Linked DNA regions of Streptosporangium sp. NBC_01755. The protein of the gene in region 2 interacts with the protein of the main gene of each other region in a pairwise test. Links are inferred from orthologs where the notes say so. Each region holds a gene or a part of one and is shown on either strand. Other genes may lie near its edges.

What was found. The genes of interacting proteins can lie anywhere in the genome.
Region 1: the proteins of leuS (region 2) and ligA interact in binary tests that used the Escherichia coli proteins (3 or more experiments, as listed by UniProt). The link is inferred for Streptosporangium sp. NBC_01755 from one-to-one orthologs.

What each region holds. Positions count from the first base shown.
Region 1 is NZ_CP109131.1:2,033,095-2,037,237, forward strand. What follows is about bases 1,193-4,143. They hold ligA (NAD-dependent DNA ligase LigA), read right to left. Parts: upstream 3,783-4,143; coding sequence 1,602-3,782; downstream 1,193-1,601. Other genes in these bases: OG884_RS09230 (putative bifunctional diguanylate cyclase/phosphodiesterase), read right to left, coding at 1,193-1,474; OG884_RS09240 (methionine synthase), read right to left, coding at 3,884-4,143. In the rest of the region: more of OG884_RS09230, read right to left, coding at 1-1,192. UniProt on the Escherichia coli protein: DNA ligase that catalyzes the formation of phosphodiester linkages between 5'-phosphoryl and 3'-hydroxyl groups in double-stranded DNA using NAD as a coenzyme and as the energy source for the reaction.
Region 2 is NZ_CP109131.1:1,187,040-1,192,472, forward strand. Bases 1,431-4,477 are described here. They hold leuS (leucine--tRNA ligase), read right to left. Parts: upstream 4,167-4,477; coding sequence 1,695-4,166; downstream 1,431-1,694. Other genes in these bases: lexA (transcriptional repressor LexA), read left to right, coding at 1,431-1,447. Outside these bases: OG884_RS05015 (LysM peptidoglycan-binding domain-containing protein), read right to left, coding at 1-39; more of lexA, read left to right, coding at 737-1,430; OG884_RS05030 (hypothetical protein), read left to right, coding at 4,723-5,433.

The DNA of each region.
Region 1 (4,143 bases), 850 kb from region 2 along the record:
CGTCGATGACGTATCCGGTGAGGTGACGCATCAGATACGACTGCTCGGCCATCGGCACGAACTCCCCCGGGGAGATCATCCCTCGCTCCGGATGGCGCCATCGCAGCAGCGCCTCCACGCCCCGCACCTGCCCTCCCGACAGGTCGAGCTTGGGCTGGTAGTGCAGTCGCAGTTCGGAGCGGTCGATGGCCCTGCGCAGGTCACCGAGAAGGGTGAGCCGCTCGGGACTGTTGCGGTCCTTGTCGGCGGCGTAGATCTCGACCCCGGTCCTGCTCTCCTTCGCCAGGTACATCGCCACATCGGAGCGTTGCAGGAGCATCTCGAAGTCCGGCGCGTGGTCGGGGTAGAGGGCGATGCCGAACGAGGCGTCCAGGTCGAAGCTCATGCCCTCCAGCCGTACCGGCTCGGTGATCGCCACCCGCAGGCGCGCCGCCACCTCTCTGGCCGCCGCCGCGTCCCTGATCGAGGGCAGCAGGACGGCGAACTCGTCGCCGCCGAGCCGGGCCACCACGTCGCCGGGACGGACGCTGTGGGTGAGCCGGTGCGCGACCATCTGCAGGAGCCGGTCGCCGACCGGGTGCCCGAGGGTGTCGTTGATCTCCTTGAACCGGTCGAGGTCGAGCAGGAACAGGCCGACCCGCTCGCCCTCCCGCGCCTCGGCGAGCGCCTCCTCCGTGCTGAGCACGAGCATCTTGCGGTTGGGCAGCCCGGTCAGGCCGTCGTGCATCGCCTGGTGGTCGCGGCGGACCGACATGTTGGCCGTGAAGTAGACGGCCAACATGGGCGCCAGGAAGAGCGGCACCAGGGCCGGCGAGTGGTTCATCACCACCACGACGAGCGGGGCCAGGCCGAGCAGCCCGGCGTAGACGAGGCTCTGGTGGCCGATCGTGGTCCTGATCACCCTGTGGATCGACCTGCGCTCGTGCAGCGCCACCGCGCCGGAGACCAGCGTGGCCCGGACCACGAAGTAGGCCAGCCCGGCCAGCCCGATCGCCAGCAGGTCGGCGCCGTCGGGCACCCCGGCGCCCACCGTGACGGGCCGGTCGCCGAAAAGCCCGAGCACCACCCAGGCGGCGGTGCAGGCCAGCGTCACCTGGGCGATGTTGAACATGACCCGATGGCACGCCTTGCGGGTGACCGCCCCGTTGACGACCATGGCGACCGCCTGCAGCAGCACCGCGATCGGCAGGCCGTAGTGGAGCAGCGCGGCGAAGGTGAACATGGTCGACGGGTAGGTGCCGCCCACGGTCGACGACGACGACAGGACCACCGGCCGCAACTCGCCCAGCACGACAAGGACCGCGAACATCCAGAACAGCGGGCTGCGGGCGAGTTCCGTGACCTCGGTCATGTCCACACTCAGCTGGGGCACGACCAAGGCGATGAATCCGACCGCGATGACGGTGGCGAGATAGGCCCAGAGGGGCGACCCCGGACGCGGTCCGGTATCGCGAGTGTCGATTGGGTCGGCCATGAGTAACAAAACCCCCATTAGTTCACTATGGGAGAGTACGGCCTACGGGCCACTTCGCGAAACCGGTTGCGCACGGTCCGTCACTGAAAATTCACGTGTTCCGGCGCACGGCGGCGGGTCGGTCCCGTCACTCCTCGGGCCGCACCGTCACCTCCGCCGCCGCCTCGGGCCCCTCGGTCAGCAGGACCCGCAGACCGGCCTCGTCGAGGATCGGCACGCCGAGCTTCACCGCCTTGTCGAACTTGGAACCCGCGTTCTCCCCCACCACCACGAAGGAGGTCTTCTTCGACACCGACGCCGAGACCTTGCCACCCCGGCCGGCCAGGGCCTCACCGGCCTCGTCGCGGGTGAGATCGGCGAGCGTGCCGGTCACCACGAAGGTCAGCCCGGCCAGGGTCTGCGGGAGCTGCTCGGCCGGCGGGTCGTCGACCATCCGGACCCCCGCGTCCGCCCAGCGCTTGACGATCTCCCGGTGCCAGTCGACCTCGAACCAGTCGCGGATCGCCGCGGCCACGCGCGGGCCGACGCCCTCGACCGCGGCGAGCTCCTCCTGGGAGGCTTTCGCGATCGCGTGGATGGAACCGAACTCCGCGGCGATCGCCTGGGCCGTCGGGGGGCCGACATGCCGGATGGAGAGCGCGACGAGCACCCGCCAGACCGGCTGGCTCTTGGCCTTCTCCAGCTGCTCCAGCATCTTCTCGGCGTTCTTGCTCGGCTCGCCGCTCTGGTTGGCGAAGAAGGTGACGACCTTCTGCTCGCCGCTCTCCGGATCGGTCCTGGGCAGTCCGGTGTCGGGGTCGCGAACCACCGACCTGATCGGCAGCAGCTGCTCGATCGTCAGGTCGAACAGGTCGGCCTCGGTGCGGACCGGCGGCTCCTGCGGCGGCAGCGGCTGGGTCAGCGCGGTGGCCGCCACGTAGCCCAGCCCCTCGACGTCGAAGGCCCTGCGTCCGGCCGCGAAGAAGACGCGCTCGCGGAGCTGGGCGGGACACGCCCTGGTGTTGGGGCAGCGCAGGTCGGCGTCGCCCTCGTTCTCGTACGCCAGCTCGGTGTCGCACTCCGGGCAGCGCTCCGGCATCACGAACGCCCGCTCGGTGCCGTCGCGCAGGTCGGCGACCGGGCCGACGATCTCGGGGATGACGTCGCCCGCCTTGCGCAGCACCACGGTGTCGCCGATCAGCACGCCCTTGCGCGCGACCTCGGAGGCGTTGTGCAGCGTGGCCCGCTCGACGGTGGAGCCCGCCACCACGATCGGCTCCATGACCCCGTACGGCGTGACCCTGCCGGTGCGGCCCACCGCGACCTGGATGTCGAGGAGCCTGGTGTTGACCTCCTCGGGCGGATACTTGTAGGCGATCGCCCAGCGGGGGGCCCGGCTGGTGGAGCCCAGGTTGTGCTGGAGCTCGATGCGGTCGACCTTGACCACGACGCCGTCGATCTCGTAGGCGGGGTCGTGGCGGTGCTCGCTGTAGAAGTCGATGAAGGCGTTGATGCCTTCGAGGTCGTCGACGACCCGGTAGAGGTCGCTGACCGGCAGGCCGAACGCGCCGAGCCGTTCGTAGATCTCCGACTGGGTGCGGGGCGCGGCGGCCCCCTCCCACCTGCCGATCCCGTGGACGATCATGTGCAACGGCCGCTGCGCGGTGATGCGCGGGTCCTTCTGCCGCAGGGAGCCCGCCGCGGAGTTGCGCGGGTTGGCGAACGGCGCCTTGCCCGCCTCGACCAGCTGCTCGTTGAGCTTCCTGAACTCCTCGACCGGGATGTAGACCTCGCCCCTGACCTCCACCACATCGGGCACGTCGTCGCCGGTCAGGCGGTGCGGCACGTTGACGATCGTGCGGACGTTGGCCGTCACGTCGTCACCGACGCGGCCGTCGCCCCTGGTGGCCCCCCTGGTCAGGCGGCCCTTCTGGTAGACCAGTGCGATCGCCAGACCGTCGATCTTCAGCTCGCACAGGTAGGGCGCGGGGTCACGCTCGGCCAGCCGCTCGGCCCTCGCCCGCCAGGAGGCGAGGTCGTCGGCGTTGAAAGCGTTGTCGAGGCTCTCCATCCGCTGCAGGTGCCTGACGGGATTGAAATCGCTGGAGATCGGCGCGCCGATCTTCTGGGTGGGAGAGTCGGGCGTGCGAAGGGTCGGACTCTCCTCCTCCAGCTCGCGCAGCTCGCGCATCCACCCGTCGTACTGGGCGTCGCTCACGGTGGGCGAGTCGAGCACGTGGTAACGCCAGTTGGCCTCCTCGACCAGCTCGGTCAGCTCCGCGTGCCGCTCCAACGCCCGCACCGGCACGCCCTCGACCTCAGCGCCCATCGCCCGCTTCCCCCCTCGTCGTCGGCCAAGCCAAACGTATCTTCAAGCACCGACAATCTGCGTCCTTCCTTACCCCGAGTTGAAGCCCCCAGAGGCCGGGATCACTCGCCGGGGTCGTCCTGCAGCACCCGGGCGGCCTTACGGCAGGTGGCCAGGGCCGCCCTGGCGTAGGCGGGTGAGGCCCCGGCCAGGCCGCAGGCGGGGGTGAGCACCACCTGCGAGGCCAGGGTCGCGGCGGGGAAGCCGAGGCGGCGCCAGAGCTCGACGGCCGGTCCGGCGACCACTCCGACGTCGGGGAGCCTCGCGTCCACGCCCGGCACGACACCGAGGAAGAGAGCCGTCCCCGCCTCGACGGTCTCGC
Region 2 (5,433 bases):
CACCCCCAGGGTGAACAGCGCGAGCACCACCACCGCCACGATCCTCCCACGCCGGGTGAGCCGGAGCGGCCGCCCGACGGTCCGGGAGCGGGTGACCCCCGGGCGGCGTACACCCCCCGCACGAGCCGCCCCCGATCCCGGCGCCCGCTTCGGCCCTGCCCCACGCCCGGCTCCCCGCTCTCGCCCGGCTCCCCGCTCTCGCCCGGGCCCACCTCTCGCTCCACGCCCGAGTCGCGGCCCCGCTTCGCACCCGGCCCCCGACCTCGCCTTCGGATCGCGCGGCCGCCCGACCGCCTGCTCCCGCCCGAGCCGCCCCGGCCCCCTTCCGCCTTCCGCGCCCCGCCCGCCCCCGGCCCCTCTGCCGGGATCCAGCGCAGGCTCCGGCGTGGGCTCCGGCTCCGGTCTCGGTGGCGGCACAAGGCGTAGGCGCGGTACTCCCGGTGCCCCCGGTGCCCCCGATGATCGCCGCGCCGTCCGGGGTCTCGGCACAGCCATGGATCGTGGTGTCGTCGCGGTCGGTTTCACGGTGGCCCCCATCCCCTCGACCTGGCCGAACACATGTCGAAGAAAGATCGGTGAATCGAACACGATGTCGATCGAACTCCCGTACGATGTTGTACACCACGGCGTGGCCGATATCGAGGACATTCGAACAATTGTTTGAGTATGATCTTCGGCCATTATATGGTCGCTGTGTGCGACACATCAGATACAGACCGGGAGGCGAGGAGTTCGTATGAGCCAGCACAACGAGAACGGTTCGGCCGCCAGCGACCTGGCGGTGCGAAGGCGTGACTCCCTTGGCCTCACCCCCAGGCAGCGGAAGATCCTTGAGGTGATCCGCGACTCCGTGCAGCAGCGCGGTTATCCGCCGTCCATGCGGGAGATCGGTGAGGCCGTTCAGCTCACCAGCACCTCCAGCGTGTCGCACCAGCTGACGGCGTTGCAGCGCAAGGGCTATCTGCGGCGTGACCCGCACCGCCCCCGTGCCCTGGAGGTGCGCCTTCCCGGCGAGCCCGTGCTGTGGGTGGATCCCGACTCCGGTGAGGACGAGACCCCGGTCAGCCGCCCGACCGCCGCCTACGTGCCACTCGTCGGCCGGATCGCCGCCGGCGGCCCGATCCTCGCCGAGGAGAGCATCGAGGATGTCTTCGCCCTGCCCAAGCAACTCGTCGGCGAGGGCACGCTCTTCCTCCTCCAGGTGACCGGAGACTCGATGATCGAGGCCGCCATCGCCAACGGCGACTGGGTGGTCGTACGCCAGCAGCCGGTGGCCGACAACGGTGACGTGGTCGCGGCGATGATCGACGGCGAGGCCACGGTCAAGACCTTCAAGCGCAGGGACGGCCACGTCTGGCTGGTCCCGCACAACTCCAACTACGACCCGATTCCGGGTGACGAGGCCACCGTGCTCGGCAAGGTCGTGGCGGTCCTCCGCAAGCTCTGAAGCACGCACCTTCGACCTGCACGTCAACACTCCAAGGGACGCGCGAAACGCCGGGCGACCGGCACCCCGATATCGGGGTGCCGGTCGCCCGGCGTGTTTTCGGGTGGCGGTGCGACGATTTTCGGGTGGCGGTGCGACGACCGGACGGCAGAGCCCGAGCCGGGCGGGCCAGAGGTCGGCCCGCCCATGAAAGCTCGGGGGGCGCACACCGGACGGGCGCCCCTCTCGAACGTCCCCTCTCGAACGTCTACGGGACGATGTTGACCAGCTTGGGCGCTCGGACGATGACCTTGCGCGGCGTGCCGCCGGGCAGGAAGGACCGGACCTTCTCCGATGCCAGCGCCAGCGCCTCCAGATCTCCCTCGGAGATCTCCGGAGAGACCTCCAGCCGGTCGCGCACCTTGCCCGCGACCTGAACGACGCAGGTGACGGAGTCCTGGACGAGCAGCGCCGGATCCGCCACCGGCCAGCCCGCGACCGCGACCGAGCCGCTGTGCCCCAGCCGCTCCCAGCCCTCCTCCGCCGCGTACGGCGCGACCAGGGAGAGCATGACCGCCAGCGTCTCGGCGGACTCCCTGACCGCGGGGTCGGCGGCGCCGGGCCCGGAGTCGATGGCCTTGCGGGTCGCGCTCGTCAGCTCCATCATCCGGGCCACCGCGACGTTGAAGCGGTGGGAGTCGACCAGCCTGGTGACCTCGTCGACCGTGCGGTGCACGACCTTGCGCAGATCCAGGTCTCCGCCTGCGAAGTCGACACCGGGGGCGGAGGCCGCACCCGCCTCGGCCATGACGCGGAACGCCCGGGCCAGGAACTTCTGGGACGCGGCCGGCGAGACGTCGGCCCAGTCGATGTCATCCTCGGGCGGGCCGGCGAAGACGACGGTCAGCCTGACCGCGTCGACCCCGTAGGCGTCGATCTGCTCGCCCAGGTCGACGCCGTTGCCCAGCGACTTGGACATCGCCTTGCCCTGGTTGATGACCTGCCCCTGGTTCAGCAGGCGGGTGAAGGGCTCGACGAAGTCGACCATGCCCATGTCGTACAGGACCTTGGTGAAGAACCTGGAGTACAGCAGGTGCAGCACGGCGTGCTCGACGCCCCCGACGTACTGGTCGATCGGGCCCCACCTGCGGACACCCTCGACGTCGAACGGGCCGTCCTCGTAGGAGGGATTGACGTAGCGCAGGAAGTACCACGAGGAGTCGACGAAGGTGTCCATCGTGTCGGTGTCGCGCCTGGCCGGGCCGCCGCACTTGGGGCAGGAGACGTTGACCCACTCTTCCGCCGAGGCCAGCGGGGAGACGCCCTTGGGCGCCAGGGCCTCGCCGCGCAGGTCGGGCAGGGTGACGGGCAGCTGCTCGTCGGGGACGGGGACCTCGCCGCAGTCGGCGCAGTGGATGATCGGGATCGGGCAACCCCAGAAGCGCTGGCGGGACAGCAGCCAGTCGCGCAGCCGGAAGTTGACGGTGAAGCGGCCGGTGCCCCGCTCGCTCAGCACCTCGATGATCTTCCGGATCGCGTCGGTCTTGGTCAGACCGTCCAGCGGGCCGGAGTTGACCATCGCACCGTTCCCGGCGGTGGCGATGCCGGTCTCACCGGGGTCGGCCAGGCCGGTGTGTACGACGACCCGTACCGGCAGGTCGAAGGCGCGGGCGAAGTCCAGGTCGCGCTGGTCGTGCGCGGGCACAGCCATGATCGCGCCATGACCGTAGTCGGACAGCACGTAGTCGGCCGCCCAGACCGGCATGCGCTCACCGTTGACCGGGTTGATCGCGTACCGGCCCAGGAAGACGCCGGTCTTCTCCTTCTCGGTGGACAGCCGGTCGATGTCGGACAGCTTCGACACCTCGGCCCGGTACGCCTCGAATGCCTCGCGCCGGTCCTCCGCGACGATCTCCTCGGCCAGCGGCGCGTCCGGGGCGACCACGAAGAAGGTCGCGCCGTACAGGGTGTCGGGGCGGGTGGTGTAAACGGTGACCGGCTCGTCACGGCCCTCGATGACGAAATTGACGTCGGCACCCTCGGAGCGGCCGATCCAGTTGCGCTGCATGGTCAGCACGCGCTCGGGCCAGCCCCCTTCCAACTGGGCCATGTCGTTCAGCAGCCGGTCCGCGTAGTCAGTGATCTTGAAGTACCACTGGGTCAGCTCGCGGCGGATGACCTCGGCACCGCAGCGCTCACACCTGCCGTCCTTGACCTGCTCGTTGGCCAGCACCGTCTGGTCGTTGGGGCACCAGTTGACCAGTCCGCCCTTGCGGTAGGCCAGGCCGCGCTCGAAGAAGCGGATGAACAGCCACTGAGTCCACTTGTAGTACTCGGCGTCGCTGGTGTGCAGGCGGCTGGACCAGTCGAAGGAGATCGCGTAGCGCTTGAAGGAGTTGGCCTGGGTCTCGATGTTGGCGTAGGTCCACTCGGCGGGGTGGGCGTCACGCTTGATCGCGGCGTTCTCCGCGGGCAGGCCGAAGGAGTCCCAGCCGATGGGGTGCAACACGTTGTAGCCGCGCTGCAGCCAATAGCGGGAGACGACGTCGCCGATGGCGAACACCTCTGCGTGTCCCATGTGCAGGTCACCCGAGGGGTAGGGGAACATGTCGAGCATGTAGCGCCGCTCACGCGGGTCGGCGGGGTCGTCACCGGCCCGGAAGGGGTCCAGTTCCTCCCACCGGCGCTGCCACTTGACCTGCAGGGCCTGCGGGTCATAGTGCTGCTCGTCGCTCTGCATGTCGGCTCGCTCGCTCACGTCGATTTTCCCTCGGGGTATGTCTGCGTGGATGGTCTGACCCGCCTGGCCCAATGCAAAAACCCCCCGCTCACGCGGAGGGCGGCCGCATCGGCAGGGCGCTCAGGGGCAGGGAGGCCGATGCGGCCCGATAAGCAGGGTCGCGGCACGCATAGACCAAGACTATCGCAGCCCGCAAGGCATATTCGTGGCCTGGGGAAACAGGCCCGATCACGGCAAACAGGAGACAGGCGTCCGAGCAGGTCGACAGAATGAGGATTTCCGTGCTCTCCGGAGCGAACGAGACCCGATGGCTATGCACCTGTTGTGACCTCGTACGTCCTTCGCGTTTACTCTTTTCACCGTGGCACATTCAGTAGAGCCGGGGCGGGGCCCGGATCCGTTGGAGGTCGGCCTGCCCATGCAGGACCCACCGACCGACCCAACCGGACTCCAGTTCAGAGGGGCGTTCTCCAGTTTCCCTGCGAGCCCCCCCGTCTCACGTGAGATCATGCCCAATACGCCCAATTCGGGCACCCGCGCGGGAGGTAAGGAAAGCATGGCCTCGGAGCAGTCCAGCCAGTCCCACCTGCCTCCGGCATGGCCGGAGGCTGCCGAACCGCCACCGCCGTGGACGAACGATCCCCTCGGCACCGGCCCCAGGCTCCCCCACCCACAGGAGGAGCCACAGGGCGGCAACGGCTCCTGGCAGACCTCGCCAGGCGTCGGGGGGCAGCGGGACTCCGACCCGCAGACCGGTTCTCCCGGCCAGACCTCCCCCGGCGGCAACGGCTGGGCACAGGCCTCCGATCCGCAGAACAGCGGCTGGGCACAGGCCTCGGCCTCCCAGAACGACGGCTGGGCACAGGCCACCGGCCCGCAGAACAGCGGCTGGGCACAAGCCTCGACTCCACAGAACGACACCTGGGCACAGGCCTCCAACCCACAGAACAGCGGCTGGGCACAGGCCGGCACACCCACGCACGACGGCTGGGCGCAAGCCTCCGATCCGCAGAACAGCGGCTGGGCACAGGCCTCGGCCTCCCAGAACGACGGCTGGGCACAGGCCACCGGCCCGCAGAACGACACCTGGGCACAGGCCGGCACACCCACGCACGACGGCTGGGCGCAAGCCTCCGATCCGCAGAACAACACCTGGGCACAGGCCGGCACACCCACGCACGACGGCTGGGCACAGGCCTCCAACCCACAGAACAACACCTGGGCACAGGCCGGCACACCCACGCACGACGGCTGGGCGCAAGCCTCC